DNA from 4 places in the Marisediminitalea sp. genome. Region 2 is predicted to be linked to each of the others. Evidence: predicted binding sites of a transcription regulator. Region 2 holds the regulator's gene; each other region holds the start of a gene.
The links. The regulator FliA, encoded in region 2, starts transcription of late flagellar genes. The targets are predictions, from matches to a motif close to CTAAAGNTNNNNNNNNNNNNGCCGATA.

Region 1 (7,868 bases), on a different contig from region 2:
TTGTGTCACGTTTTAACAGTTTTGTAGTAGAGAGCCTACTGGAAGGTGCGCTTGATACTCTGGAGCGTCATGGCGAAGTCAGCGATGATGACGTAACACTGGTTCGCGTGCCAGGCGCATATGAATTACCTGTTGCTGCCAAAAAGTTAGCTGAGTCTAAGAAGTTCGACGCGATCATCGCATTAGGCGCTGTGATCCGCGGTGGTACACCCCACTTTGATTTTGTAGCAGGCGAGTGTAACAAAGGCCTGGCTCAGGTATCACTGGAATACGGTATCCCGGTATCATTTGGTGTAATTACCACAGACTCTATTGAGCAAGCGATCGAGCGCTCAGGTACAAAAGCCGGTAACAAAGGTTCAGAAGCTGCACTTGGCGCATTAGAAATGGTCAATGTTATGTCTGCACTTGACGGTTTGGCGTAAAGGGGCGATTTGTGAAAGTATCTCCTCGCCGTCGAGCCCGTGAACTTGCCCTACAGGGCGTTTATTCCTGGCAAATGACTAACAACGCCGTTGAGCAGGTGGAATTAGCGCTTGCGACCAGCAACGATATGAAGAAAGTGGATATGCGCTTTTTTCAGGGCTTGCTGCGCGGTGTTGTTAAAAGTGCGCCTGAACTGGACGATAAAATTCGTCCGTATCTCGGCCGCCTGCCGGAAGAGCTAGATCCTATCGAAAAAGCCATCTTACGCTTGGCAACCTTTGAACTAACTCAGCATGTTGAGGTCCCATACAAGGTTGTTATTAACGAAGCGATTGAACTGGCTAAAGCATTTGGTGCTGAAGATAGCCATAAATTCATCAATGGCGCGCTGGACAAGGCTGTTCGCACATTGCGCCCTCATGAGCGTGGCTAGCGGCAAACGCCAGTCTGGTCACGGTTCATCGTGATTCATTTAAGATGTTACGTCGACGATTGTGAAAGAATTTGATCTGATTAAACGGTACTTTGCGCAAGGTGGACACACGCGCAAAGACGTACTGGTAGGGATTGGCGACGACTGTGCCGTTGCCAAGGTACCTGAAAACCAGCATTTAGCCGTCACCACTGACACGCTGATCGCCGGCGTGCATTTTCTCCCCGACGCGCCAGCGCGATCTGTTGCTTACAAAGCTGTAGCGGTAAACCTTAGCGATCTTGCATCTATGGGGGCCGAGCCCGCGTGGATCAGCTTATCGTTGTCATTACCCCATTGCGATGAAGCCTGGATTGAAGAGTTCGCCAGCGGACTTTACGAGTTGACCGAGTATTATTCGGTGCAGTTAATTGGTGGTGATACGGTGGCTGGCCCTATGGCCATGACAATTACGGCGCAAGGCTTCATTCCACCAGACAACGAGTTGCGCCGAAGCCGGGCAAAACCAGGTGACTGGATATATGCCACTGGCTCTTTGGGCGATGCCGGAGCAGGGCTCGATATTCTGCAAAATACCATTACGGTGCCACAGCGCCACAGGGATTACCTGGTGAATCGCCATTATTACCCAACGCCTCGCGTAATGGCTGGCACTGCACTGCGCCGAACGGCAAATGCGTGTATTGATGTGTCTGACGGGCTGGTATCTGATCTGAAGCACATTCTGAACGCATCGAACTGTGGTGCGACGGTACATGTTGATCGTTTGCCTATTTCTGCGCCGTTGTTTGAATCTGTTGGGGCGCAAGCGGCTTATCGCTACGCGTTAACCGCTGGCGATGATTACGAGTTGGTGTTCACGGTAAATGAAGAGCAGCGCGGCAATCTGGAGACGTCACTGTCGAATGCTAACGTGAAAGCGACCTGCATTGGCCAGATTACCGGCCACGCAGGACAATTGGATTTGCGCCTGTACGACGAGCGTTATTCTTTGCCAGAATCCAGCGGCTACGAACACCAGTTCGACCATGGATAAGCAGCTTCGACAACGTGTTTCGCTAAAAAATCCTGTCCACTTTCTGGCGTTGGGATTTGGCAGTGGCCTGATCCCATTTATGCCCGGTACCTTCGGTTCGTTGGCGGCGTTACCGCTGCTAATTCCCTTCTCATACCTGCCGCCAGTTACGTTACTGTTAGTCGCTGTTTTGGCCAGCGCAATTGGTATTTATCTGTGTGGTAAAACAGCAGGTGATATGCAGGTTCACGATCACGGCTCTATTGTATGGGATGAGGTAGCTGGTATCTTACTGACATTCTTGTGGGTGCCATTGTCATTGTGGACGGTAGTAGCAGGCTTTTTGCTGTTTCGTTTCTTCGATATCGTTAAGCCCTGGCCAATTGGCCCGGTGGACAAATACGTCAGTGGTGGGCTTGGTATCATGCTCGACGATATCATTGCTGGTCTGATGGCGTGTGCGAGCCTTCATGGACTTATTTGGATAGTTAATTCAGCGCCAAATCTGTAAAAAGGCATATCACTCGATATGCCTTTTTAGTCATAAATGATTATTGGCTGGTAAACGCCTTAACTTGCTCGACAATGCCAGTGTCATCCAATTTAAGCTCGGCATACATTTCTTCCTGTGTGCCCTGCAGGATGAAGCTGTCCGGTAAGCCAATCTGAAGTAGCTTTGTGCCGTATTGCTTTTGCATGAGATATTCAGCAACTGCGCTACCTGCGCCACCCATGATACAGCCATCTTCAACACTCACCAGCACATCATGGTCTTGCTGAAGACTATCCAGAATATCGGTGTCTAACGGCTTCACAAAGCGCATATCAACCAACGTGGCATCCAGCGTCTCAGCCGCTTTTTCTACATACGGTAACAGCGTACCGAAATTGAGTAAGGCAACGCGCTTGCCTTCTCGCAAAGTACGGCTTTTACCAATTGGCAAGGCGGTCATTTCGGTGTCTGGCGTGATGCCTTTGCCTGCGCCACGTGGGTAGCGCACCGCTGCTGGCTGGTTGGCAAGGTGTCCGGTATACAACATTTGGCGGCATTCGTTCTCGTCGCCAGGTGTCATCACAATCATGTTAGGGATACAGCGCAGGAACGCGATATCAAACGCCCCCTGGTGTGTTGGGCCGTCGGCGCCGACAATACCAGCACGATCAATGGCAAACAATACCGGCAAATTCTGCAATGCTACATCGTGAATTAATTGGTCGTAGGCACGCTGAAGGAAGGTAGAATAAATCGCAACAACGGCGTTCAGGCCTTCTTTAGCCATACCTGCACCCAAGGTTACAGCGTGCTGCTCAGCAATCGCTACATCGAAGTACTGTTCCGGGAATTGCTGGGAAAAAGCCACCATGCCTGAGCCCTCACGCATCGCAGGCGTGATTGCCATTAGCTTAGGATCGGCTTTTGCCATATCACACAACCAGTTGCCAAAAATAGCCGAGTAGGTTGGTTTGGAGGCGGCAGATTTGGGCAGAGTTTGATCTGCCGGATTAAATTTTGGTACCGCGTGAAACTTGATCGGGTCTTTTTCGGCTTCCGGATAGCCTTTACCTTTTTTAGTCACCACGTGCAGTAATTGTGGGCCTTTGAACTTACGCATATTGCGAAGTGTGTCGACCACACCATTGATGTCATGGCCGTCGATAGGGCCAATGTAATTGAAACCTAGTTCTTCGAAAATCGTGCCCGGTACCACCATGCCTTTAATATGTTCTTCTGCCCGGCTGGCGAATTCTTTAATGGGCGGCACGTTACTCAGCAGCTTTTTGCCGCCGTCACGAATACTGTTAAACAGGTTGCCGGTTAACAGGCGGGCCAGGTGACTGTTCAATGCGCCGACATTTTCGGAAATCGACATTTCATTGTCGTTTAATACCACCACCATGTCTTTGCTGATATCGCCAGCGTGGTTCATGGCTTCGAAGGCCATGCCGGCCGTCATTGCGCCATCGCCAATGACGGCGACAACCTTACGGCCCTGTTGTTCTTTTTCAGCCGCAATGGCCATACCCAGCGCAGCGCTGATTGACGTTGAAGAGTGACCCACCGCAAAGGTGTCGAAGTCGCTTTCAGGCGGCCAGGGGAAGGGGTGTAACCCTTCTTTTTTTCGAATGGTCGACATTTGCTCTGCACGACCAGTCAGAATTTTGTGCGGGTAAGCCTGATGGCCAACATCCCAAATAAGGCGGTCAAACGGCGTGTTGTATACGTAGTGCAAGGCAACGGTTAACTCAACCGTGCCGAGGCCGGATGCAAAATGTCCGCTGGACTGACTTACACAGGTAAGTAAGTACTGACGAAGCTCATCTGAAAGGGCTCGCAGTTTGTCTTGAGGCAATTTGCGAAGCGCTTCCGGAGAGCGGGCTTGGGCCAAAGTAGGATAGTGCGCTAAATCTAAAGTCATTCTGATTATATTTGTACTGTGTCTGTCTGGCGGATTAATGGTCGCGATTAACCATTAAATCGGTAAACGCCACTAAGTAGTCCGTATTGTAGGGCAAACCGTCCAAGGCTTGAAGCGCCTGTTGATGCAATTTTGCCAATTCTTCCCGGGCGGTGTCTAAGCCGAGTAGCGATGGGAAGGTATTTTTGCCTAACGCCACATCTGAGCCGCTGGGTTTGCCCAGTGTTTCAGTGCTCGCGGTCAGGTCGAGAATGTCATCCTGGACCTGAAATGCCAGGCCGATTAATTCGGCGTAGCGACACAATAAAGTGTGGCTTTCCGGCGCAATAGATTCACTGGCTCTGCATGTCATATCAACGCAAGCCGTAAGTAACGCACCGGTCTTTAAACGGTGTAATTGCTTTAATTGATCAACGTCGATGAGATTACCCGTTGATGCCAGGTCTATGGCCTGTCCGCCGCACATACCGAGATACCCGGAAGCACGAGCCAGGCTACCAATGAGTTTCGCGCGCTGCTTATCGCCAAAGGCACTTAAAGGTTGTTCCGCCAATATGCTAAACGCGAGGGTTTGCAAAGCGTCGCCGGCTAAAATAGCGGTCGCTTCACTGAATTTAATGTGGCAGGTTGGCTGTCCGCGTCGCAGGTCATCGTCGTCCATCGCCGGCAGGTCATCATGCACTAATGAATAGGCGTGAACGCATTCAATTGCCATACTAATGGTGAGTTGGTCTGTGCGAGGCAGATCCAGCATGTTGCCAGTCAAATGGACTAGCAGAGGCCGCATCCGCTTCCCGCCTGCAGTCAATGCATAATGCATTGCGGCTTTTAACTCGGGTGCGTGATCAGGTAATGTGCTGATGACACCTGATAACGCCTCGTCTACTTGCTGACGAACCGTTTGTTGAATTGCTTTCAGAGTCATATTACAGCTCGTCGTCAGGCGTAAAATCCTGCAGCGTTGAGCTATTACCTTGCTCGGTAAGGATTTTTACCTTTTGTTCGGCATCGGTCAGTGCCTGTTGGCTAAGACGCGATAACTCTACGCCGCGTTCAAATTTCTTCAGCGCATCGTGCAGAGGCAAGTCACCACGTTCCATTTCATTGACGATTTGTTCAAGCTCAGACAGGGTTTGCTCAAATGTCGGGGACGTATCGGAGGCTTTATCGCTCACGGTTTTCTCTCTATGACCAAAATAAAAAGGGCACATTAACCGAGGGGCGCAGATGGGTCAAATAGTTTGCAGTCACGCCCGGGATATTTTCCTGTGATGCGATACAAAGCCTGAATAGGCTGAGCAGATAAACAGCGAATAAGCCAAAACAATGAATTTCCGGTGTAGAAAATTTTTTATCTGCCGATAGAATGACTGAAAACCAATCAGATAGCGTTAATGTTGGTACTTGCATAATTGTTCAATATCAACATGCTGCCGCAACAATTTGCGGCTATAGTTACTCATAACAAAACGCATCAAACACAATAAATGAATTGAGGGATACAAGTGGATTTAGCAACCTTAATCGGCATGTTAGGTGGTATTGGCTTTATTGTAATGGCCATGATCCTCGGGGGCGACCTCAGCATGTTTGTGGATGTTCCGTCAGTACTCATTGTATTTTGCGGTAGTTTATTTGTTGTTATGTCACAGTTTACGCTGGGGCAATTTTTTGGTGCGGGTAAAGTGGCCGGCAAGGCCTTTATGTTCAAAATCGACACGCCTGAAGAACTGATTGAAAAGGTGGTTGAAATGGCCGATGCGGCGCGTAAAGGTGGATTCCTGGCGCTGGAAGAAGCAGAAATAGTAAACCCTTTCATGCAAAAAGGGGTTGATATGCTGGTTGATGGCCATGATATCGACGTCGTGCGTGAAACGCTGGCTAAAGACATTTCCATGACAACCGAACGTCATGAGTTCGGTGTATCTATTTTTAAAGGTTTAGGTGACGTGGCCCCGGCGATGGGGATGATCGGTACGCTTATCGGTCTGGTAGCCATGTTATCGAACATGGATGACCCAAAAGCCATCGGTCCGGCTATGGCGGTAGCCTTGTTAACCACACTGTACGGTGCATTCCTGGCTAACGTAATTTGTCTGCCAATCGCGGCAAAGCTGTCTAACCGACTGAACGAAGAAAAACTCAACCAGTCTTTGATCCTCGATGGGATTGTGGGTATTGCGGATGGACAGAACCCCCGTGTTATTGAAGGTATTCTGAAAAACTATCTGGCGGCCAGTAAGCGTGGTGCCGGGGCAGAGGAAGAGTAACCGATGGCACAGGAAGAAGAATGCCCTAAATGCCCCCCCGAAGGTCTCCCCGCATGGATGGGGACCTTTGCGGACCTCATGTCACTGCTGATGTGCTTCTTTGTACTCTTGTTGGCATTCTCGGAAATGGACGTGCTTAAATTTAAGCAAATAGCCGGTTCGATGAAATTTGCCTTTGGTGTACAAAACAAAATCGAAGTGAAGGACATTCCTAAAGGCACCAGCGTAATTGCCATGGAATTCCGTCCCGGCCGCCCGGATCCCACGCCCATTGATACCATTCAACAGCAAACCATCGACATGACCCAACAAATGCTGGAGTTTCAGGCGGGAGATGAAGACTCGGCTGGCGGACGTCAAAAACAACGTGGCACCCAGCGCGGTGGTCAATCGCAGCAAACGTCAACAGATCAGTCTGCGTCAACACAGCAAGCGGCAAACCAGGAGCAGGTTGCCGAGATGATGAAAAAAGTGGCGCAGCAGCTGCAGAAGCAGATTTTAGATGGCTCCATTGAGATGGAATCCCTGGGGCAGCAGATTACTATTCGCATTCGTGAGAACGGGTCTTTCTCGGCAGGCTCTGCGTTCCTGCAACCTCAATTTAAGCCCATCATTCGCCAGATTGGCGAAATCCTGGCAGATATGCCTGGCCAGATTGAAGTCTCCGGACACAGTGACAGTCAGCAGATCTCTAATGAACTGTATCGCTCAAATTGGGACTTGTCTGCACAACGCGCTGTTGCTGTAGCGGAGGAAATGCGCCTGGCGGCAGGGTTTGATGAATCGCGTATGTCAGTTGTGGGTAAGGCTTCAACGTTACCGCTGGTCGAGCAGCCGACTACGGCAGAAGAGCGTGCTCGTAATCGGCGTGTTGAAATTAATATTAACCAGGGTGAGCCCATTCGCTCTAAACCGATTTCCGTGTTGGACCAGCCTGCAGGTTAAACATTATAGATTTTGCGGCTATATGCCGGTTAGCAATAGAAAAATGGCCCGTTATCGGGCCATTTTTGCTTCACTTCGAGGTTTACTTAATACCAGTTGCACCGTACTAATGGTGCGCTCAAGGAACCCTCCCTCGCAATATTTCAGGTAGTACTCCCACATACGTGCAAATCGGTCGTCATAGCCGTGTTCCGCCAGAGCCGGGCGAGCAACATTAAATGCCTCAAACCAATCGCGGAGCGTTGTGGCGTAGTCCAGGCCTATATCGTGTAGATCCCGTATAGACAAATCGCTGGCACGCTTGATGTGATCGTTCAGGGTGAGTTGCGAAGGCAAAAAACCACCTGGAAATATGTGTTTCT
Region 2 (7,868 bases):
TTAGGTGCTGATGCCGTGATCATGTCAAATCGCAAGGTGGCCGATGGCATTGAATTGGTAGCAGCCTACGACAAAGAGCCTGCTGCTAAACTGGACATGCAAGCTGGCAAAGCACAGCAGGGCAAGCCAGGGCATCCGGGTGAAAAACCGTTACCAACCCTCAGCGAGATCATTGGTGATGACGGCCCGGACAGCCTGCGGGAGTTACTGGAAAAACAAGCGGGCAAACAAAATGCAGGCAGGCAGCAAGCACAGTCTATTGCCAAAGCCATGCAAACCTCAGCGCCTGCGGCACCTGCTCAGCCAGCCCAGCCAGCTCAGCAACAAACACAGTCAGCGGCTAAGCCTGCAATGGGGGGCTTTGACGATGAGTTTGATACGCCGTCTCAGCAGTCAGGTTCTGCTGCATCTCAGGGAAGTCTGGAAGATATCCGCGCTGAATTGGCCTCGTTGCGCAATGTCTTGCAGTTCCAACTGTCGGATATGCAGCAACAGCATCAGTCACGCATGAAGCCACAGCAGCGTTTTCTGAATCAGCAGATGATTGATATGGGTATTTCTGCGCCGCTGGCGCGACAGTTGGTTAGCTACGCGCCTGCACAAGCAAACGAGCGCGAGTCCTGGTTATACTTACTCAAACTTCTGTCTAATCGATTAATGACCAACGATGATGATATCTTATCCCAGAAGGGTGTGGTTGCACTGGTTGGGCCAACTGGCACAGGTAAAACTACCACGATTGCCAAACTGGCTGCCAAATACGCACAAAAGTATGGCGCTGACCAGGTTGCATTGATTACCATCGATACTTACCGCATCGCGGCATATGAGCAATTGGCAACCTACGGTAAGATCATTGGTTGCCCGGTACGCAAAGCGCAGTCGGGTGAACAACTTGCTGATTTGCTGTTTCAGTTCCGCAGCAAGCGTTTGGTATTGGTTGACACTGCGGGCTTCAGTCAGCGGGATAGCCGTTTAATCAGTCAGTTAGCTACGTTCCAGCAAGCTGGCGGTCAAACAATAAAAAATTATTTAGTTGTGCAGGGTAATACGCAACAGGCTACACTAAAACATATCATTGGCGCTTACAGCAGTATTGATATGCAAGGTTGTATCATCACTAAGTTAGATGAGTGCTATAGTTTAGGGGAGGTGATCAGCAGCGTCATCGAAGCGCAGCTTCCGGTGAGTTATGTGGCTGATGGACAGCAGGTGCCAGAGGATATTCATGTGGCAAATGCAAAATCTATAATCTCTTTAGCAGCAAAGCTTTATAAAAAGTATGGATTGAATCATACTAATGGGAATACAGCAGTAAATTCAGCACAGGCAGTATGATTGAAGACCAAGCGAGTAGCTTAAGAAAGATGAATCAATCTCGATTAATCAAAGTTATCGCCGTAACCGGCGGTAAAGGTGGCGTAGGGAAAACCAACATTACCCTGAATACCGCTATTGCAATGGCAAAGCAGGGCAAACGGGTAATGGTATTGGATGCCGACCTTGGCCTGGCTAACGTCGACGTGATGTTAGGGTTAAGGGTAGAGAAAAACCTGTCCCACGTATTGTCTGGCGAATGTACTCTAGACGAAGTGCTGGTAACCGGGCCTCATGGTATTAAAATTGCGCCAGCAACGTCAGGCACGCAGTCAATGACTGAGTTGTCTCCCACGCAGCACGCGGGATTAATTCGCGCGTTTAGTGAATTGCGCTCCCAGGTTGACGTGCTCATAGTGGACACAGCGGCGGGTATCTCAGACATGGTACTGAGCTTTGCCCGGGCGTCACAGGATATCCTGGTGGTTGTGTGCGACGAGCCTACCTCGTTAACAGATGCCTACGCGTTGATCAAAATTCTCAACCGGGACTACGGCGTATTCCGCTTTAAAATTGTGGCTAATATGGTGCGCGATGTGCGGGAAGGGCAAGAATTATTCAGTAAATTGTCAAAAGTAACCGGGCGTTTTCTGGATGTTGCATTAGAATTAGTGGCGACCGTGCCGTTCGACGAGAATATCCGGCGTGCGGTTCGCAAGCAAAGTGCCATTGTTGATGCGTTCCCGGCATCACCGGCAGCAGTAGCAATAAGCCAGTTAGCGACCAAAGCTGCGGGATGGCCAATCCCGGCACAGCCAGGTGGCCATTTAGAGTTTTTCGTAGAACAACTGGTTGCAGGTAAGGTGGCAGGTAACTGAGTGTGAATAGCAGAGCAGCAGCGTATCAACAACAAATAGATAAAGCGCAGCTGGTTGAGCGACACGCTTCATTAGTTAAACGTATCGCCCATCATTTAATGGCGCGCTTGCCATCCAGTGTTATTGTTGATGATTTAATTCAGGCAGGCATGATTGGCCTGCTGGAAGCCGCCAAGAATTTTGACGGCAGCAAAGGCGCCAGTTTTGAAACCTTTGCAGGGATTCGTATTCGTGGAGCCATGCTCGACGAAATTAGAAAAGGCGACTGGACGCCGCGTTCAGTACACAAAAACGGCCGGGCGATTTCTGAGGCGATAGCGCAGGTAGAAAGAGAAACGGGTCGCGACGCCCGGGATGTGGACATTGCAGAAAAACTCAATGTCAGCCTGGCGGAATACCACCAGATGTTGTCTGAAGTAAATGCAGGTAAACTGGTCGGTATCGAAGATTTAGGTGTGTCGGAAGATGTTATTACCACGGAAGATTCGCGTGGTTCCGATGCGCCATTAGATGATTTAATGCAAGGCGCATTTCAAAAAGCGCTGGCGCATGCTATTACTACATTACCGGAACGTGAAGCTATAGTGTTGTCTCTGTACTACGATGAAGAACTTAACCTGCGCGAGATAGGTGAAGTTCTCGAAGTCAGTGAGTCCAGAGTGAGCCAGATTCACAGTCAGGCGATGTTAAAATTAAAAGCTCGTATGAAGTCCTGGCGGACTGGTGAGTAACATCTATACGGATTCGTATAACTATACTAACAATATGACTATCCTCACTGGAGGCAATTTTGGATAAGAATATGAAAATTCTTGTTGTAGATGATTTTTCTACAATGAGACGAATTATCAAAAACTTACTCAAAGACCTGGGCTTTTCCAATATTCAGGAAGCCGACGATGGCAGCACGGCGCTGCCTATGTTACAGCAAGGCGATTTTGACTTCGTAGTCACTGATTGGAACATGCCCGGGATGCAGGGAATCGATTTGTTGCGCGCTATTCGCGCCGACGACAAGTTGAAGCATTTACCTGTTTTGATGGTTACCGCAGAAGCGAAGAAAGAACAGATTGTTGCCGCCGCACAGGCCGGTGTTAACGGTTACGTCGTTAAGCCATTCACTGCTGCAACACTAAAAGAAAAACTAGAAAAGATCTTTGAACGCTTGGGTTAATCCAGTTAAGTGTTTAACCGCCTGAGGATAACTGGATGACAGAAAACAGAAAAGTTCCGATGACTCTGGAAGAAGCAAAGCAGTTGGTCGTATTTCTGGAGAACGGAGATGACGAATCAGCCAATGCATTGCTTGATGCCGTGGCAATGAAAGAGTCTGTCGAGTTATTTGCCGAAGTAGGCAAGCTTACCCGCCAATTACACAGTGCGCTGAATAATTTCCAATTAGACGAGCGTATTGCTGGCCTCGCTAACGAAGACATCCCTGACGCACAAAGCCGATTGACTTACGTTATTGAAGAAACTGAAAAAGCGGCTAATACTACAATGGACGCTGTTGAAAACAGTATGCCAATTGTGGAAACCATGAAAGAGCAAATCGACAGTGTTTTGCCTGAGTGGAAAAAGCTGATGAATCGTGAAATCGAGCTCGGAGAATTCAAATCATTGTGCCTGGACCTGGATACTTTTCTGGAAAATTCGTCCAAAAATGCAGATCGCCTCATGTCGTTACTCACTGAGGTGCTTATGGCACAGGGTTACCAGGACCTGACTGGTCAGGTTATTCGCCGGGTTATCGAGTTGGTCAAAGAAGTTGAAGATAGTCTGGTTCACATGCTGACAGTGTTTGGTGGTTCAGAAGTGACGAAAAACGTCAAAGCTTCCACTAAACAAGCCGATAACGATGAAATCAAAGCTGAAGGACCGATTATTGATGCAGAGACCCGTGATGACGTGGTATCTGGTCAGGATGATGTTGACGACCTTTTGTCCAGCTTAGGGTTCTAGGGGAGCGGGTGCATGTCTTTTGATGTCGATGAAGATATTTTGCAGGATTTTCTGGTTGAAGCCGGAGAGATCCTCGAACAATTACAAGAGCAACTGGTAGATCTGGAAAACAACCCAGAAGACAAAGATCTGCTCAATGCCATATTCCGTGGTTATCACACGGTGAAAGGTGGCGCTGGTTTCTTGTCACTAACCGAGTTAGTTGAAATTTGTCACGGCGCTGAAAATGTCTTTGACGTCATGCGAAACGGACAGCGCTCGCTGACACCAGAATTAATGGACGTGATTCTACAGGCAACGGATGTTGTCGTAGAGATGTTCGAAAAAGTAAAACTGCGTGAGCCGCTAGAGCCGGCAGACGCCAACCTGGTAGATATCCTCCACAAGCTGAGCCATCCCGAAACGGCTGACGAAAATATTTTTGACGGTGCCGCCTCTGAAGCGCCTGCTGTTGAGGAAACCTTCGAGCTGGAAGAAGAGCCCGAGGAAACCGAGAGTGCAACAAGCGACACGTCTGGTGTTATCGACGATATCACCGAAGACGAATTTGAAGCACTGTTAGACGAACTTCACGGTACGGGTGGCGCGCCGGGTAAGAACGAAACCAAAGAAAAGCCAGCCGCAAAACCTGCGCCTGCAGCTAGTGCTGCACCTGCTGGTGACGATGATATAACCGACGACGAATTCGAAGCGCTGCTGGACGAACTTCACGGCAAAGGTAAGTTTAGCGGTGAAGCTGAAGCGCCTAGCGCGCCAGCGCCTGCTGCAGCACCAGCGGCTACGCCAGCTGGCGGTGATGATGAAATTACCGACGATGAGTTTGAAGCGTTACTTGATCAGTTACACGGACAGGGCAAAGGCCCGGGCGAGACAAAAGCCGCTGAAGCCGCAAAACCTGCACCTGCCGAAAAACCTCGGGTTAAGGTAGAAAACGAAGCGAAGCCGACGCCTGCGTCAAAAGCGCCTGAAAAGCCTGCTCCCGCAGCTAAGCCTGCTCCCGCAGCTAAGCCTGCTGCACCTGCAGCGCAGAGCAAGCCCGCTGCGGCACCCGCTACAGCTAAAAAAGACGAAAAGAAAGCCACACCTGCGCCACCGCCAGCTGAAACGACCGTTCGGGTAGATACCCGACGTCTGGACCAGATCATGAATATGGTGGGCGAGTTGGTATTGGTGCGTAACCGCTTGTTAAGTCTGGGCATAAACATCAATGATGAATCAATGTCCAAAGCCATCGCCAACCTCGATGTGGTGACCGGTGACTTGCAGGGTGCGGTAATGCAGACCCGCATGCAGCCAATCAAAAAGGTATTTGGTCGTTTTCCTCGCGTTGTCAGGGATTTGGCGCGAAGCCTGAAAAAAGAAATTACCCTAGAGCTGGAAGGTGAAGAAACCGATCTGGATAAGAATCTGGTTGAAGCCCTGGCCGATCCATTGGTTCACCTGGTTCGAAACTCAGTTGACCACGGTATTGAAATGCCGGATGACCGGGCGGCAACTGGGAAGCCCCGAATGGGTAAAGTTAAATTGTCGGCGTCTCAGGAAGGCGACCACATCCTGCTCGTCATTGAAGATGACGGTAAAGGGATGGACCCGGACAAACTCAAAGACATCGCGATTTCCCGCGGTGTGTTGGATGCCGATGCGGCAGCCCGTATGTCTGACGTCGAAGCGTTTAATTTGATTTTTGCACCAGGTTTTTCAACCAAGACCGAGATCAGTGATATTTCTGGTCGTGGGGTTGGTATGGATGTGGTGAAAACCAAAATTAACCAGCTTAACGGTACCGTTAATATCGACTCGCAACTGGGCCGGGGCACCCGCCTTGAAATCAAGGTGCCGCTCACCCTGGCTATCCTGCCTACATTAATGATTGTGGTAGGCAAACAAACCTTTGCACTGCCATTGGGTGCGGTGAACGAAATTATCAATATGGACATCAAGAAAACCAATACGGTTGATGGCCAGCTAACCATGATTGTGCGTTCAAAAGCTATCCCGTTATTCTTCCTGGGAGAATGGTTGATACGCGGACCCAAAAACATTGACCGTCACAAAGGTCATGTTGTTGTGGTACAAATTGGTACTCAGCAAGTTGGGTTTGTGGTTGACGCACTGATAGGACAGGAAGAAGTAGTTATCAAGCCGTTGGATGCGCTGTTACAGGGCACGCCGGGTATGGCGGGAGCAACGATAACCTCCGATGGTGGTATTGCCTTGATTCTGGATATCCCAAGTCTGCTGAAACGCTACGCACGAAAAGCATTAAAATAATAATAGAGGATTCTTGTTAAATGGCCTTCAAAGTCCTGGTGGTCGACGATTCGAGCTTTTATCGCCGCCGGGTTAAAGATATTCTGAATGAAGACCGTTCACTGGATGTGGTTGGCGAAGCAAAAAATGGGCGCGAAGCGATTGAATTAATCAAAAAGCTGCGCCCTGACGTTGTCACCATGGACGTAGAAATGCCTGTCATGGACGGTATCTCTGCAGTGCGACGGATTATGGATGAATGTCCTGTTCCCGTAATCATGTTTTCTTCTCTCACGCATCAGGGAGCCAAAGCGACGTTGGACGCGCTGGACGCGGGTGCTGTCGACTTTTTGCCCAAGCGATTTGAAGAAATAGCCAAAGACCGCAGCGATGCGGCAACTATTCTGAGAACGAAAGTCAGACTTCTCGCAAGACGGACACCACTGTCTACACAGCGCAGACCGCTGACGACACCCTCGGGTATTACCTCACGTCGCCCAGCACCTTCTACACCGACCAGAACGCTACCCACTAATGCGCCTAAAGCGTCTTTTTTAAGAAGCTCTTCGCTGTTAGCTGGTCGGAGTGAACAGGTAGAACCACAGGTCGTCTCGCAGGTACGCCGCAGCGGGAAGCGTTATCGCTGTCTTGCTATAGGCGCTTCTACAGGCGGTCCGGTTGCATTACAAAAAGTACTTAGCGTATTGCCTGAAGGCTTTGCGTATCCGATTTTTCTGGTACAGCACATGCCAGGCACGTTCACGAAAGCGTTTGCCGAGCGGCTGAATCAGCACTGTAATATCCGCATCAAAGAAGCAGAACACGGTGATGTTGTGCAGAATGGCTGGGCGTATCTTGCCCCCGGCGGCAAGCAGATGACAGTGGATAAGTCGTCAGGACAGCCTAAAATTGTAATAACTGAATCTGACGCGTCGGATATTGGTTATAAGCCCAGTGTCGACACTACCTTCAACAGTCTGTCAAAAATCTACGGCGGTGATACGCTAGCCATTATTTTAACCGGAATGGGCGCTGATGGACGTGAGGGATGCAGAACATTGAAAGGCCTGGGGGCTAAAGTATGGGCGCAAGACCAGGCAAGCAGTGTGGTTTATGGCATGCCACAAGCGGTTACCGTCGATAAACTGGCGGAAGTGAATATTAATATAGATGATATAGGTAGCTGCATTATCACCGAGATGTAACCGGTGAGCCAATATTAGCGCTGTTGGGAGAGTAGCGGTGAAAATCTGGACCATTGCCAATCAAAAAGGCGGGGTAGGGAAAACAACCACAACGGTCACACTGGGTGGGCTGCTGGCAAAGCAGGGCCACAATGTGTTGCTAGTTGATATGGACCCGCACGCTTCATTGAGCTACTACTTCGGCATTGATTCTGAAGAGCTATCACATTCAATTTACGATATTTTTGCTAATCCTTCCGGATTAAGCGACGATAAA
Region 3 (7,868 bases), on a different contig from region 2:
GACTCAGACGCACCAAGGAAGAGGATGCCGCCTGGTTGTAATTGTCCGGCAATTTGTTGCAGTATTTTTTGTTTAATCTCGGTAGAGAAGTAAATCAGCACGTTACGGCAAAAAACGATATCGAATTTGCCCATCATGCTATAACTGTGCAGCAGGTTCAGGCTGCGAAAGCTCACCATGCGACGTACTTCGGGGCTAACCTGCATCATGCCGCTTTCATGCTGTGTAAAGTAGCGCTGGCGACGATCTGCCGACAAGCCTCGCGACAACGACAGCTCATCATATAGCCCTTGTTCGCATTTTTTCAGCATATTGCTGGACAGATCCGTTGCGACTATTTCTACGCTGAGGCTCCTAGCCGCCGGACTTTTGCGCTGAAACTCCAACACAGACATACCAATGGAATACGGCTCTTGCCCTGATGAGCAAGCCGCGCTCCAAATGCGCAACCGACGTTGTTTTGTAGCCAGCTCAGGTAATATCTGATTGATCAGCAGGTCGAAGGGATAAGAGTCTCGAAACCAGAGCGTCTCATTGGTGGTCATTGCGTCGATGACTTGCTGTAGCAAGCTGCGATTATGACCAGAGATAGCAACCCCCAGTAATTCATCCATACTGGACAGCTGATGTTCGTACAACAACCCGGCCAGTCGGCTTCGCACAAGGTACTGCTTGTTATCTCCCAGTACTATGCCGCACTGCTGCTCAAGAAATTCCCTGAAACGGCGGTAAGCGTCGGGTGATACATCCTTATTAACCAATCGGTTAGTACTCCGTTAATTTATTCAGTGGGTCCGAGCCATTTTTGTACGGCTGAAGCCAATTCGTCAGGGTGGAATTTTGCGATAAAGTCGTCTGCACCGACTTTCTTTACCATGGCCTGATTAAACACACCACTCAATGACGTATGCAGAACTACGTGTAGTTTTTGCAGTTCCGGGGTGTTCTTAATTTCAGCCGTAAGGGTATACCCATCCATTTCCGGCATTTCGATATCGGAAACCAGTACTCCGACTTTATCGGTGACATCACCAGTTTCTGCAGCAATCTCTTTTAGTCGGTTAAGCGCTTCCAGGCCGTTTTTTGCCATTTCGATTTCGAGACCCAGGGTTGTCAGGGCACGTTTAACCTGATTACGGGCAACAGAAGAGTCATCCGCAATGAAAATAATCTTGTCTTTAAACGCTGTTGTGTCCAGCGCATCGGCCACCTCAGCGCTAACGTCCGTATTCAGCGGCGAAATTTCGTTGAGGATTTTTTCCACATCGAGAATTTCAACCAGTTCTTTATCTACCTCAGTGACCGCAGTCAGGTAGCTAGCGCGGCCAGTACCCTGAGGCGGCGGCATAATCGCATCCCAATTGGTGTTGATAATGCGTTCAACGGCCCCGACCAGGAAGCCTTGTACAGAGCGGTTGTATTCAGCAATGACAATAAAGGCGGTTGATAAATCTTCTATGCGGCGGCCGCCGGTTGCCATACTCAGGTCGATAACTGAAATGGTTTGCCCCCGGATGTGAGCAACACCACGCACCAGCGGATTTAACTTCGGCATTGAGGTGAGTGCAGGACATTGCAGTACTTCACGAACTTTAAATACGTTTATTCCGAATCGTTGTCGGCCATTTAGGCGGAACAGCAACAACTCCAGTCGGTTCTGTCCGACGAGTTGCGTGCGCTGATTAACCGAATCCAAAATTCCAGACATACATCACCTCAGTATTAAATGTGGGCACAAACTTTGCTGCCCTAGTGTTATTGACGACGGTGTCAAAAACCTGTCATTCAGGCTCTTTCATCATCAAACTTGCTGATTTACTTTAATAATAGTCAAAATGAAAATATCTGAACATGAAAAAATTTGAAAGTTTTTTTACACGCACTCACATCGCATTCATCTTGACTGCAGCTATCACAATAGCTCACTTTCAGGCAATTGCCCAACAAAACCCCGTGTCTCAACACGAAAAAATTGCGCTGGGCGTAGAACAGTTTATTACCCGGCAACTTGAGTCGAATCAAACAGATGAATTTGCCGACAATCTGTTAATTGATGTCACACCGGTAGACAGCCGTATCAAGATTCCGGATTGTAGCCTGCCGTTTGAATATGACGTTGATTCCGCCACCCTCACGCAAAGCTACCTGACAGTAAGAGTGAGTTGCAATGACAATAACTGGTACCTGTTTACCACGGCCAAAGTAACCCGCACCCGCACAATTGTCGTGACGGCAAGTATGATTAGTCCGAATACGGTTATTTCTGCCGGCAATGTGACGCTGGCCGAAGTTGACATAAAGCAACTCCGCCACACGCCTTACACCTCAGTAGATGCCGTTGTCGGTGCGCGATTGAAATACCGGGTGCGGGAAGGCCAACCCGTGCAAAGCAATATGCTGTGTTTTGTATGCAAAGGCGATAGAATTACCATTAGTGCTCGCGCCGCAGGTATGGCAGTTAAAACATCCGGCATTGCTCAGCAGGATGGTGTGATTGGCGACACCATCAGAGTCGAAAACAGCAACTCCAGAAAAACAGTCGTCGCCGAAGTCGCGAGTACGCAGGAAGTCGTTGTAAATTTATGATATGCTTGGCAAAGCACAAGTCAGAATTTAGTTGTAATTAGATCTAAAGATAATCCGCCTTTGGCCGATATATATACTGAGGTTTCAAAGGTAGTGGAAATTAATTATGGCAATTAATAATGTAAACAATGGGTTACCCAAAGCGCCTGTTGACAATAACAAAGTCAACACGCAGCAGCAAACCCAACAGAATCAGTCTGCAGCTAAACAAGCGGCAACTGCTCAGGCACAACAGGCAACCACCGCGCCCCGTCAGGACTCGGTGTCGTTGACGCAGTCTGCGCAGCAGCTTAGTCAGGTGCAGAAGAAAAGCGCAGATGCGCCGGTAAATCAAGAAAAGGTCGACAAACTGAAGAAAGCCATTCAAAGTGGTGAGTATAAGGTTGATCCGCAATCGCTAGCGAAGAAAATCGCGCGGTTGGAATCTGAAATTTTTGGGCTGAAGTCTTAGAAAACAGGTCACAATGACTACAACAATCTCTGAACAACTGGCAAAGCAAATCGAACAGCTCTCAGCGCTAAAAGCACTGCTGGAAAAAGAATTGCATTTGATTAGTTCCAGAGATGCCGAGTCGCTCATGACATTGTTAAAAGACAAAGAGCAGCTCCTGTCAGATATCCAACACCTTGATGAAACCGTAAACCCTCAATTAAAGGCGCTTCAACAGGAAGCGCCTTTGTCGTCTGAGCTCAATGAACTGGTCGAACAGGCTAAAACCTTGTTGAGCGAATGCCAGTACTGTACTGAAGTTAATCAGGTTGCTGTCGAGCAAGGTCAGTTACGGCTTGCACATTTGCGTAACCTGATGATGGAAGTACGCGCCAAAGAATCGCTTACCTACGACAAAGCCGGTAAGAAAAAAGGCGGCTTTTCCGGCAAGGGCGTGAGCGCCTGATTTAACAGGCTGCCCCCTGTCTTTCCTTTTACTGCTGTTCGCTAATCCACTGCTGTACGTTCGCTTCAAGCACATTTAATGGAATTGAGCCCGAACCTAACACCACGTCATGGAAATCCCGGATATCAAACTTATCGCCGAGCGTGATTTCCGCCTGCTCTCGCAATTCGAGTAGTTTGAGTTGCCCGATTTTATAGGCCAGCGCCTGACCCGGCATGGTAATGTAGCGGTCAATTTCGTTGACGATATCTTCTTTGCTCTTTGCCGCATTTTGCGTGAAGTAGTCAATGGCTTGCTGACGTGTCCAACCTTTGTAATGAATACCGGTATCAACGACCAGTCGCACTGCTCGCCACATGTCATAAGTAAGCTGACCGAATCGCGAGTAAGGATCCTGATACAAGCCCATCTCATAGCCGAGCCGCTCGCTGTACAAGCCCCACCCTTCTATGAATACAGTGAATCCCTGTAACCGGCGAAACATGGGCAAATCCCCCAGTTCCATTTGCAGTGCAATTTGTAAGTGGTGCCCCGGCACAGCCTCGTGCACGCTGAGTACTTCCATTTCATATTTTGGCCGCGTACCGGGCTCGTGAAGATTCACAAAATAGTAGCCAGCACGGAGGCCATCGGCCGACGGAGGTTGGTAATATGCGGTTGTTGTATCTGGGGCTACTGCGTCAGGTATGGCTTTTAACCCATACGGCATGCGCGGCAGTTTCCCGAATAATTTTACCAACTCGGGATCCAGCCGCTTACTCACCGCTAAATAAGCATCAAACAGGGCTTCAGGCGTCTCATAATAAAATTGCGGATCCGTTCTTAAGAAATGAATAAACGCATCGAACCCTCCGTCGAAGCCAACTTCGTCGATAATCTCCATCATCGCAGCTCGGTTTTTTGCCACTTCCTGCAGGCCTATCTGATGTATCTCATCCGGTGTCAGCGCTGTGGTAGTGAAATAACGAACCAGGTGTTCATAAAATTCACGGCCTTTAGGAATGTCCGACAAACCATGGGTGTCCCGGCACGCCGGCAAATAGGTGTCGTTAAAGAAGGTAGTAAATTCGCGGTACGCGGGAATAACCTGACTGGCTAGCACCTGTTTGGCCCGGCTTCGCAAACGCTGTTTATCCTGCTCACTAAACGCGTCAGGCAGTGTTTTGAAGGCCTTGTAAAACAGGCTGTCTTCAGGATTGTCGACCAATTGTTTGGCAAGCTGCCCTGAGACTCTCGACAAGGTTTCACGCGGCGGCATGACGCCCTTTTCAATACCTGACTGCATCAATGCGGTAGTCTGTTCAACAAGCGTTGGCAAAGCTTCTAATCGCGCTAGCCAGCGCTCGTAATCGGCAACGCTTTCCAGAGGAACGTAATTGGCAAAGTTATCGAGGGTTTGCACCCCACCTCGCTGATTAACCTGCATTAAATACGACTGGAACTGGTGCTCATCGATGGCCATTTCTAGTTGCCACTTGTACAAGTCGTAATTCAGCTGTTGCTGTTCGGAAAGCGCCTTTTTGTCTATAGCGTATAACCGGGACAGCGCTTGTTTGTCTTCCTCGTGACGGCGCTGGATGGCGACCATCGACAAGTCACTCCATTGACCGTGAAGCTTCTCATCACCTAATCGGTAATAACTGGCCATTTCAGGATTCTGGGTAATGAAGCGTTGCCATTCCTTGTCCAGGAAGTCGGTAAGCAGGCTATCCGCTGTCGCCACGGTGATTGCCTGTGCGGATTGATTCGCAGACTGAGAGGGAGTTGAAGTCGTGCTACTGCAACCGATCAGGCTGCAACAGCTCGCGATCGCAAAAGGGACCGCCAGTAGTGCTGTTCTCATGATAATTCCGTCGTTAGTTGAGGCCGGTTTTCCAAAGGCCTTTTTTATCGTTCGGAATAACTATAGCAAGCGAACTCACATCAGCACAGAAGGGCAAATAACCGGATTCAGTTCACTTGGTATGGGGGTTCAGTTGTCGACCACTGCCGATTAATAGTAACGCACGTTCTTCACCCGCTGCGGGCGTGCTGTAGACAAATAAATATTATATACCTGCTGCATGTCTAACTGCAGTTCGGTTGCATAAGTGTCGTCACCTACCGGATAGGCTTTCACCACTTTCGCTCCGCGGATCACCCCTTCTACGGAAGCCTGAAGCTGGGCATTATTGATCACCATGTTTGCCAGTGACTGTTTGCCATTGATACGCTGCCCGTATACCTGCTCGGCCAGTTCGCGATACGCATCCAGCTTGGAAGCTTTCATCGCCATGATATTTTTTTCCGCATCATTCACGCCCATTTGCGAGCCGATAGGCGCATAACCTACTGCGGTAAGTACCGGATACTCCGTTGGCTCAACGGTTTCCCACTCTACGTGCTTGTCGAACATCGACGTGCAGCCTGTTGCAATAAGTACTGCAACAACGACAGCCAGTGACCTTAGAATCTGAGTAGACGTTTGCGAAAAAATCATAATGTATTGCACCGTTTAATGACCAACGTAATGGCAATGACTACGCAATAACCGTGCCCAGGTAAAATACGGAACAAAAAATGCTATCAGTGTGTATAAATTGACACTGTCTGTGTCGAATAACCCGTGTACGAAGCACAGAAAATGCACCGTATACACGTATGAAGCCAGTACTGACAGGCTTCGACGATGAAGGTAACACGCAGCGATTGAGTATGAATATGTGCAATAAGTCGAATTTTGCAGCGGGCGTCAGCCGGTCTTTATGGGCGGCATTCTGCCTGTTTACTTGCCTGTGCGGGCAATCTTATGCCGCCTGGTTTGAAACTCAGGGGCAAGCGGCCGTGCTTAACGGCAACAAGGTACAAGCCAAGCAACAGGCCACGCAGGAAGCATTGAGACAGGCGATGTTGTTCGCCGGGGCATCAGTAACCAGTGTCCAGCAACTAACCAATGGCCTGCTTAACAGCGAGCGCATGGAAATTTCTGCCTCAGGCGAAGTAAAAGAGCTGCAACTGGTGTCAGAAACCTGGCACGACGACTTCGTGACGGTGCGTGTCCGTGCCGATATTTTTCCCACAGACCAACATTGCGCGTCGGCCGGCTATACCAAAACCATTGCAACCAGTTATTTTCCCGTAATGGAACGTCAGCACACTCAGGATGGGCAAATTCAGGAAATTGGTCAGCAACTTGCGCAAAAACTGCAATACGCCTTTGACACCACAGCCCAATACGGTGTGATAAGCACGATTGAGCCGTATACTGTTAGGTGGCAAGCTCGTCAGGTGAGAGCTCAAGCCACAGCACTGGCAGCACAAACTCAGGCGCAATTTGTTTTGACTGGCGTTATAGAAGACATCAGTGTGCATCGTCCGCAGCATTCAGCGTTAGCATTCTGGAAAGACAATGCGCCAACCCGCAGCTTTCGCTTTAAGACCGAACTTATTGATGGTGTAAATGGCGCCCCGATCTTTTCTAAAACTTACAGTATGTCTGCTGCGTGGGAATTCGATAAGTTTGCACAATTAGACGCGAGTACGCATGCCTTCTGGCAAAGTGCGTTTGGTCAATCACTGCAAGAACAAATCCAGCAAATGCAGAGCGATATTGATTTGTCGTTGGCCTGTGTGCCGGCAACGGGGCGGGTAATTCAGGTTGTTGCCAACAACAGTCTGTCAGTGTCGTTAGGGCGCCAGCACGGCGTTATGGTAGGTGATGAACTGGCGTTGTATCAAATTCAGGAGGTCAATAACCCCCGCGGAGAGACGTTCTTGCAATACCGCATTCACCCTGTCACGGTAACCGTTGTTGAAGCCTATGCTGACAATGCGTTAGTCACTGCCAGCGACGACAGCCTGCTGGGTAATATTCAGCCTAATGACTTTGTGGCAAAACGATAACGGTTCTACAATGCGGCAATAGCGTCGGCTATTGTCGCTCTGTATTGTGACTCCTCAAATACGATTGAAGGAAAATCCTTATAACACCAGTGTTCGTTGGATGGTTTAACTTGCTTATCCCGATAGGGATTTCGCCAATGCTGCCAACTGACGAAACCATCACTGATGTGAACGGCACCGGTAACGAACCAACACTCCCATTCTCCACAGTCACACGCCAATGGCATAAATCGTTCTCCGCTGCTCAGCATTCGAAGCTTGAGATCGCCAACGGTTAGCCAGTCTGTATAGGCACCGGCAATGGTATCGGTGAAGCGCGATTCATAGGTCTCGAACATGGATAACAAGGGTTTACCGTCGACCATAACTCGCAGACGCTGGTCTTCTTTTCCGTGGATGGGGAGTAACTCCAGAGCCAGTGAATTAATCATGTCGACTTCCTTTTAAACAGCGTGAGTAGTGTGTCAGATTACTACAACGTACAAATAATCAGCAAATAAACCC
Region 4 (7,868 bases), on a different contig from region 2:
CATATTTACCCGCAAACAAAGTGGAAATGACTGAGAGAAAGTGCGTACGAGAGCAATACGAAGTTAATATGTATGGTGGGCGCACGGGGGCGAGTCAATGCATTGAGTATCAAGACTTCGGCACAGGTGTATATGCTGACCCGGCACTCTATTCAACCAGTGAAGCCATGAAGGGGGAATTGGGTAATGCCTTGTTTGGACAATTGTTTACTAATCCAGATCCGTTAGCTTCGAGGAGTATTGTTGATGAAGCGGTTAGCGTTCAGGACGATATGAGTAAGCTGGTAGCGCAAAATGCTTGCGATGGCCCTGCGCTAAAACGTTTTGAGACTAACATGCACCTATTCGCAAAGGGACAGGCTGGCTTGACACTAGAATCCGGTGAGCGTTTGAACGATGTCATTGTGAGTAAAGCGGCCGAGTTGAAGGCCGAAGACATCAATCTGGTTAAACTGATTGACGATTTGATTATAGAAAACTCAAAAGGTTGGATGATGAATCGTTATTCGCAGGGCAATGTATATGGCGTAAAGGTGGTCTCAGCGGATAGTGCGGGTCGTCCTAAAGTCGTGTTTGCGAATTATCGGTTTAACTCGTTAGGTGGTGCAATGACGGGGGCTGTGCAATTGACTTTCGAAGATCATACTCCCAAGTGTATGTTTTTCTTAGACGCTCCAAAAACCTGCCGTGTTCCTAGTCGCGGTATTGTGAATTCATTTGATCAAGGTAAATATGTGGCCTCTTCCAGATAGGCTGGACTTTTTGCGACACACTCGTCCGTAAGCGCTATTTGCATTGTTGTTATATTTATACTGACATAAAAAAGCCGAATGTTAGCACTGTAACATTCGGCTTGTCGTTTCTGACTAATCAGTTACTGAGGGCGGCCCAACCAGTACATTGCGCGGGCGGTAGCCATCATGACTTCGAGGTTGCCTTGCGCAGATTTTCTTGCATGCATAGAATAACTGCGAGGGGAACCAATTAATGCCGGGCTCTGCCAAATCATGCTGCCTTCAACAGTCATTTCACCGAGGCGCGATGAACCATAATTTTCCCAGTGTTGCTCGTCATTTTCCCCGGTTACCAGAAGAGTCTGTTCACTGTTTGTTAAAGGGTTGGCTACCATATCGACAATCTCCATTTCCAGCGAAACCTCGGACGTTTGATTAAGGCTATCGTCGGTGACATCAAATAAAACCAGTGATCGCCCACTTCTCTTGTAGCAAGCTAACTCTGCAGCAGGATCACTGTCAGCATTAATAAATGCTAAACGTGCGCAGGAAGTATTTGTACTTGCCTGAATGGAAAAGCCTGAAGCTGTTGGTTTGAGTAGCTGTGTTGAGTCATCACCTGTTGAGAGCGCAACATACACATTGCCATCCATGGTTACAATGTCAAAGTCACGGAAGTACTGCGGCATGGTGTACGTTGCCAACATGACCTGATTGTTCACGTCGACAGCTTTTAATGTGCGATCATCGACAAAGATGGCATCGTCAAAGCCGTCATTGTTAAAGTCGAAGGACTTGATTACTGAAATATCGTTCGAGTATTCACCGGTAATTTCATACTGAATGGAGAAATCATTCAACTGCATTGCTGCAAAAGAACCATCGTAGGTTTCAGCTGACGGAAGGAATAAATCACCTGCGCCGTCATTATTGTAATCGTTGGTTACAGCAATGCGGGAGTTGTCCCAGTTGGAGGAGATCTCCTCGCTGGTGGTGTAACTCCCCGTACTGTCCATCAATAAAACTTTAGAGCCATCGTAGCCACTCCCCGTACTGGGAACAAAGAACACGGCTCGCTCATCACCCGGATATAAGTCCGCCCAACCTGCCGCATTAAAGCTATCAAGCTGCTCTGATGTTGCCGTTGTCTTTACTGTCGCAGACGTGGCAGTTACATCAGCAGTGACTAGTAAATCCTCGCCCGAACTCGTCACTCCCGTGGCCCATAATAGCTCATTCAAGCCATCATTATCTGCATCACCAAGGGTTAATGAAGCAGAACCGTGATCAACCATATCCACCGTAAATACAGAGGAGAGTGTGTTGTTAGTTAGCTTCATAGCGTGAATATTGCCCCATTGGCAATCACCAACAAGCAACACGGGAGCGCTATCTGCTGTAAGCTTGCCTGCGCTAATATCACAAGTATTAAAATTCTCGATGCTGGTGATCTGAGATTTGTCTTGTGCGGAGTACACGTATATGTAATCCCAATTGTCTGCGCCGACAATTTCGTCAACACCATCGTCATTTATATCAGCTACGGCGATATAACTACTGCCAAAACCTGAGCCAAGAAACCACTGGTTAGCACCAGATTCAAGGTCGTAAACCAGTCCGGAGTTGGTCACTAATTCCAGTTGAGGATCATCATCTACATTACCTAAGGCAATTTCGGCGATCCCATCTGCGGTAAAAGTAAATAAAGGTGCTTCTGGTGAGGCGATATCTATTACAACAATGTTGTCGGCATCTCTATAGTCACTGTTTGAATAAAGGTAAGCCAGCTCGTCATCACCGTCGTTGTCGATGTCACCAAGAATGGCGCTGTGTATGTAACTGTCTGTCTCCATCAGCGTGGTAGCTGCTTCATTAATGTTGGTAATCAAAGAGATGGTATGACTGGAAATCACGAGAATATCGAGATAGCCGTCATCATTGACATCGGTACTAAGCACTTGCTTGACGTTTCCGCCCTGCTCAAATATGTAGGGATACATCCAGGACTGGCTATAACTGCCGTTTTGATACGAAAGCAGGAACACACGGTTTTGTGAATCAGTAGTAAGGACTTCGTTGTCGCCGTCGTGGTCAAAATCACCAATCGCCATGGCATTGTTTAATTTGGGCACTTCAATTCCTGAGCGAGCTAACTCTTGCACTTCGTTGTTAGTCACTGAAACATAGGTACCAACGACGTCTGCATCATCTTCACCAGTCGAGAAGTTGAAAGCGAAACGCTGGGTTTTAAACAATTGACTGCCCGGCACTTGCCAGGAAATCAATCCATTCTCATTAATGGTCGCGCCTGAGGGCGCTGAGACTAATGTAGCGACACCCTGATTGTCTCCAAGGTCTGGGTCAGAAATTATCGCGTTAAACTCGACATAGTCGCCCGGCAGCACGGATTCAGGTAAATTTTCGAACACCACCTGGGCTGGTGCATCTGAAAGTACAATGGTCGTCCTATCAGATTCTACGGTATTGGCACTGTCTGAGACCACCAAAGCCACTTCCACCAGGTCGTTAACGGTTGCACGGTAAGCGGGTAGTGTATCGCCTGAAACGTCTTCTACGAGGTTACCATTAATATACCAACGATAGCTGATAGCTAAGTCTTCATAGGAAGTGTCTTCATCATAATAATAGACAGAACTGACGGTAATGGGGGTGGTGGCATCCACTGTTTCCCATGAATAATAATCGGGTGCATACACCATGGGAGGGAGTGACATATCGCTAACAGCGACAAGGGTTTTGTCTGTCAGCGAACCATCCAGCAAGTCATAGATATTACTTATGTAAGTACCTACATCATAGTTACCGTCGTTATCGGTATCTTCCATATAGCGAATAGGGCCTTGCTCAAACAGTAAGGCTGCGGTTTTATCACCCGAGACAGTCATTTCTCCACTGTACATATAGGGCGGGAAGTCATCAGCACTATCCAGCTCGATAACCAGTTTACCTGCAGAGCCGATATACACATCAACTTCAACATGGCTAATTGAGTCACCAGAATACGGTGACATATCAAAGTCACCTTCTAATTTGTATTGTTCAGAGCCAATATTAAATGCAACATTTTGGTAGGTTTCTACCTGGTAATTTCCGCTAGTGGCGTCGAAACCTTCTTTAAATGACACTAAACCCGACAGCGTGTATGGAGTCCCTTCATATGTCCATTTGAGATTGTCGAAATACATACTGTATTCCACATTGCTGTCTGACACACTTTCGATCGCAATGGCCGTTGAGCCAGAGATTGCAACACCATTACTGTAAAGCCAACAGTTCTGGTAGCTCATTGCAATGATACCCGTTGAGTCGCCAGATATCTTGCCGTCGTAAGAAACGTTTCCGCCTTGGTCGCAAGCGTAAGTCTTTTTAATCGCGCCGTTTTTCACATCATCACTGAAGTCTTGTTCTGCCAGTTCAGGCAGAGCCATACCAGAATCGCTAAACAGTAAGTTAAATGCGTGTTGGACTAATTCCAAATCGACTTCTGCATTGGTAGTTTTGCCTTTGTATTGCGCGTTTGCGATAGACGATGCTGCAGTATTGAGGCGTGCTGGACTGTAGTCTTTAGCGTTTTTAATGATGGTAGATGATGTGACAGGTGAAGAGCCTCCGCCCCCTGTACCAGAGTCTGAACCGCCGCCTCCACAAGCTGAAAGTGACAACGCGATTACACTGATCACGCCAAGACGAATACTAGCAGTCATAGCTCTTCCTTGATGTATTGTTATTGGATTTTTCCGAGCAGTAAATTTAGCGTAAAGACAAACAAGAAACAACGGCTTATCTGCTGGAATGAGAGCAGAAAAATCGAAGCTGTATTTTCCTGAACAAAGAAAGCAAGTTGTAGGCAACTTGTTAGTTTTATGCGCTTTGAGAGAAACCGGTGATTCGATAGCAAATCAGACATAAAAAATTCACGTGGGTTTATCGATCGCAATGGAAAAGTGTTCCTTTGCAGATGCCTGGCATGAGGAAGCGCGACACGGCCAGCATAGCGCCACTGATGACGGATTATGAAAAGTTTATACATGAAATCATGTTCTGAAAGTAACGGGCAAGAACAACCCGAAAGTGCATTGCAAATACTTCGCACAATTAAAAATCTTGTTGAAATAATGGGGCTGGACCAGGTGAGTCTTTATAGCAAAGACAATGCAATGCTTGATGAAATGTAAGAGTTATTTCTATTTATTAAACGTTTACAGATAGTTGCCGATAACGACCTGCGCGTTCAATTTATGAAAGTTGTTATTGTTCCGTCTGTAATGTTGGAAAGTTTCTAAAGGAGTAGTGGGAAACCTGATGCCAGGTTTCTTTTAAAGAAGCATGGGCCTATATGTCAATACTAATAACAGTTCGCTGTATGCTCAACGGCAGCTTTTAAAGTCTGGTTCCCAATTAACCGTTTCTTTAGAGCGACTTTCTTCCGGCTTCAGAATTAACGCGGCTGCAGACGATGCGGCGGGCCTGCAAATATCTGATCGCATGACATCACAAATCCTTGGGTTGGAACAAGCTGTCAGAAATGCTAACGATGGGATATCGTTGGTCCAAACTGCAGATAGCGCTCTGGCTGAGAGCACAACAATCATTCAGAGAATGCGGCAACTGGCAATTCAATCACAAAATGGCATCAATAGCGTCGCTGATAATACCGCGATACAGAAAGAAATTAGTCAGCTATCTACCGAACTAAATCGCATTGCTAATGATACACAATTCGCAGGACGAAATTTGCTCGATGGAACGTTTAGTGCAACTTTTCTTGTTGGTGCTAATTCCGGGCAAACTATAGATGTATCACTTTCGGGTAGTTCAGCCAGGCTATCATCCCAAGGGCTCGGGATTGGTTATGATGGTGACGATGTAAGTGGGGCCTACCGAGATCTGGGAAGTGGGCAGCTAATTCTTAGTACCGGGTTGGCACCTGCAGGTACGTATAAATTCGCAACTTCCGTTGATGGTGGTAATACCTACAGCGAAATTACCGTTGCACTGGGTGGAAATTCAACCTCTGACGCACAAACGATCGTCGATACAATAAATGAGCAACTATCCTTTCGCGGATTTGATTCGTTAATTACAGTAGGTAGTCAGGTTGTATCGAATACCAATGAACCATTACGTGTTGCACAGGCTTCTTCAAACCCGATGGATCTTGGCAATAATTTCAATCCTACCGGCACCTACGATGCACTGTTTTTGGATATCGACAGCCTGGATAAGGCATTATCCACTGTGGATAGTATCCGTGCCGAATTAGGAGCCAAACAAAACCGCTTTCAATCCACTTTAAGAAACTTATCCAGCATTAGAGAAAACGTAGCAGCGGCCAAAAGCAGAATTAAAGACACGGATTTTGCAGTAGAAACTGCTAACCTGACTCGCAATCAAATTATTCAGCAAGCCAGTACATCGGTTCTATCGCAGGCCAATCAAAGTCCACAACTTGCCTTGTCGTTACTAAACTAATATTGCAATGGATGCAAAGAATGTCTGGATTTCAAAACTTGCAAGGGCTGCTTCCGATTGAAGTTGCTTTGTATATTTACCAGATATAGGAGCGTAACTTTCTGCACTACTGGCAAGCGTCAAACGTTTTTACCATTCAAATTTCCAGCGACTGAACCTGCCAATTCAAAAGCTGTAAAGCGTAATTAAGAATTAACGCCATTATTTACAGGAGATTAATATGGCCAGAGACTTGTCTAATATCCAGCCAGAAGTGCATTCTAGACGCCGATACTACGTTGTTTCTGAAGGGACTAAACCTGGGGTTTACTACGAATGGGAAGATGTAGAGGCGCAAACTAAAAAATATTCTTGCCCTCTATATTGCCGATACCGCACTGAAATTGAAGCACGGGAAGCGCATGGTGTTTATCAACGGCGGCAAGCCAAACCAAAAATAAAGCAGCGGTCTAGCCGTAGACGAACTACAGTCTTGGGAGCTTGATTAAGGCGTCGCAATCTTGGGGCGATAGAAGATCCCGTTTGTCGCCCCTTTACCTTTCAACTTAGTCATTTCGAATATGGCAGACAGGCCAGCAACTACGCCGGTTACCTTCGCTGAACCATAAGTACGAGGATCAAAATCAGGTTTGGTACGCTTTAAGAAGCTTCCCGCCGGACCAACGTTAACCCAACCATCATCGTTCTGATACAGTTCCCATGCTTTCAACAAAACCGGGATAAGTTCTTCTGCGCCATTGGTGGATATCGCGTTATCCGGCTTTGGTGTATCACTATTAGATACCGGCTCTGCGCCTAAGTTTTCGGTGAAGATGAAATCATCACAGGCATTTCGAAACGATACCGGTGTTTTCTTTTCTCCCACACCAAACACAAACTTTTCCGATTCACGTAACCGTGAGGCTAGCTTGGTAAAGTCACTATCACTGGAAACCAATGCAAAGGCATCAATACGGTCGGAATACAGTAAATCCATAGCATCAATAATCATCGATGCATCGGTGGAGTTTTTACCGGTGGTATAGGCAAACTGTTGAATAGGCTGGATAGCTAACTCATTAAGCGGCTTCTTCCAGTTCTTTAAGGTGTCGGCAGACCAATCACCGTAAGCCCGCTTTATGAGCACATGTCCGTGCGCTGATATCTCATCTAATATCGGTGATAGCTTGGCTAACTGTGCATTATCCGCATCAATCAGTACGGCCACTTTCTTGTGAACATCCAGGTCTTTCATCTCTATCCTTACTTATTCGGTATAACGGCATTTCGGGAAGTTAGAACACCCGTAAAAGGCATTACCGGCATTAGGGCCGCGTTTGGCCGTTCTTTCTACTAACTCACCAGAACATTTTGGGCATACCTTGCGTTTTTCAATAGTCACCTGAGGTGAAACCTGCACATCGTTTACCAAAGCTAATAGTTTTGGACCATCAATTAGCTCGATAGGTTTGCCTGCAGCAAAGTCGATAGCTTGTTGAGTAAAGGTGCCAGAACTGATGATAATAAAATGGTTGGCCTGATGTGCAGTCAGCACACCAAACATTTCTCGCACCACATTCACGCCGACCTTTTGCGTTTTCCACTGCTTGCATTGTACCAAGGTAACCAGGTCATCCTTGCGAAGTTCTAAATCAATACCAC

Region 1: pomA (flagellar motor protein PomA) is a predicted target of FliA. The motif match lies at 5,629-5,655, and genes of this name have one in related genera.
Region 3: flgM (flagellar biosynthesis anti-sigma factor FlgM) is a predicted target of FliA. The motif match lies at 2,630-2,656, and genes of this name have one in related genera.
Region 4: AC4MRN_RS11070 (flagellin N-terminal helical domain-containing protein) is a predicted target of FliA. The motif match lies at 4,947-4,973, and genes of this name have one in related genera.

What each region holds. Positions count from the first base shown of each region.
Region 1 covers NZ_CFIDRX010000112.1:6,207-14,074, forward strand. Annotated here, with positions in the region: gene ribH (6,7-dimethyl-8-ribityllumazine synthase) at 1-425, shown strand, start outside; gene nusB (transcription antitermination factor NusB) at 437-859, shown strand; gene thiL (thiamine-phosphate kinase) at 921-1,895, shown strand; gene AC4MRN_RS13955 (phosphatidylglycerophosphatase A family protein) at 1,888-2,385, shown strand; gene dxs (1-deoxy-D-xylulose-5-phosphate synthase) at 2,426-4,291, opposite strand; gene ispA ((2E,6E)-farnesyl diphosphate synthase) at 4,326-5,216, opposite strand; gene xseB (exodeoxyribonuclease VII small subunit) at 5,218-5,466, opposite strand; gene pomA (flagellar motor protein PomA) at 5,797-6,561, shown strand; gene AC4MRN_RS13980 (flagellar motor protein MotB) at 6,565-7,506, shown strand; partial or broken gene AC4MRN_RS13985 (class I SAM-dependent methyltransferase) at 7,558-7,868, opposite strand, start outside.
Region 2 covers NZ_CFIDRX010000047.1:955-8,822, forward strand. Annotated here, with positions in the region: gene flhF (flagellar biosynthesis GTPase FlhF) at 1-1,338, shown strand, start outside; gene AC4MRN_RS08220 (MinD/ParA family protein) at 1,335-2,195, shown strand; gene AC4MRN_RS08225 (RNA polymerase sigma factor FliA) at 2,198-2,926, shown strand; gene cheY (chemotaxis response regulator CheY) at 2,986-3,369, shown strand; gene AC4MRN_RS08235 (protein phosphatase CheZ) at 3,405-4,157, shown strand; gene AC4MRN_RS08240 (chemotaxis protein CheA) at 4,170-6,428, shown strand; gene AC4MRN_RS08245 (protein-glutamate methylesterase/protein-glutamine glutaminase) at 6,449-7,612, shown strand; gene AC4MRN_RS08250 (ParA family protein) at 7,650-7,868, shown strand, end outside.
Region 3 covers NZ_CFIDRX010000014.1:33,363-41,230, reverse strand. Annotated here, with positions in the region: gene AC4MRN_RS03600 (CheR family methyltransferase) at 1-761, opposite strand, end outside; gene AC4MRN_RS03595 (chemotaxis protein CheV) at 782-1,708, opposite strand; gene flgA (flagellar basal body P-ring formation chaperone FlgA) at 1,954-2,586, shown strand; gene flgM (flagellar biosynthesis anti-sigma factor FlgM) at 2,693-3,037, shown strand; gene flgN (flagellar export chaperone FlgN) at 3,051-3,482, shown strand; gene AC4MRN_RS03575 (DUF885 domain-containing protein) at 3,511-5,325, opposite strand; gene AC4MRN_RS03570 (LPP20 family lipoprotein) at 5,476-5,877, opposite strand; gene AC4MRN_RS03565 (flagellar assembly protein T N-terminal domain-containing protein) at 6,123-7,364, shown strand; gene AC4MRN_RS03560 (hypothetical protein) at 7,370-7,795, opposite strand.
Region 4 covers NZ_CFIDRX010000074.1:11,855-19,722, forward strand. Annotated here, with positions in the region: gene AC4MRN_RS11060 (hypothetical protein) at 1-752, shown strand, start outside; gene AC4MRN_RS11065 (FG-GAP repeat domain-containing protein) at 875-4,459, opposite strand; gene AC4MRN_RS11070 (flagellin N-terminal helical domain-containing protein) at 5,082-6,227, shown strand; gene AC4MRN_RS11075 (RNase H1/viroplasmin domain-containing protein) at 6,448-6,711, shown strand; gene AC4MRN_RS11080 (NYN domain-containing protein) at 6,712-7,461, opposite strand; gene AC4MRN_RS11085 (DUF2034 domain-containing protein) at 7,474-7,868, opposite strand, start outside.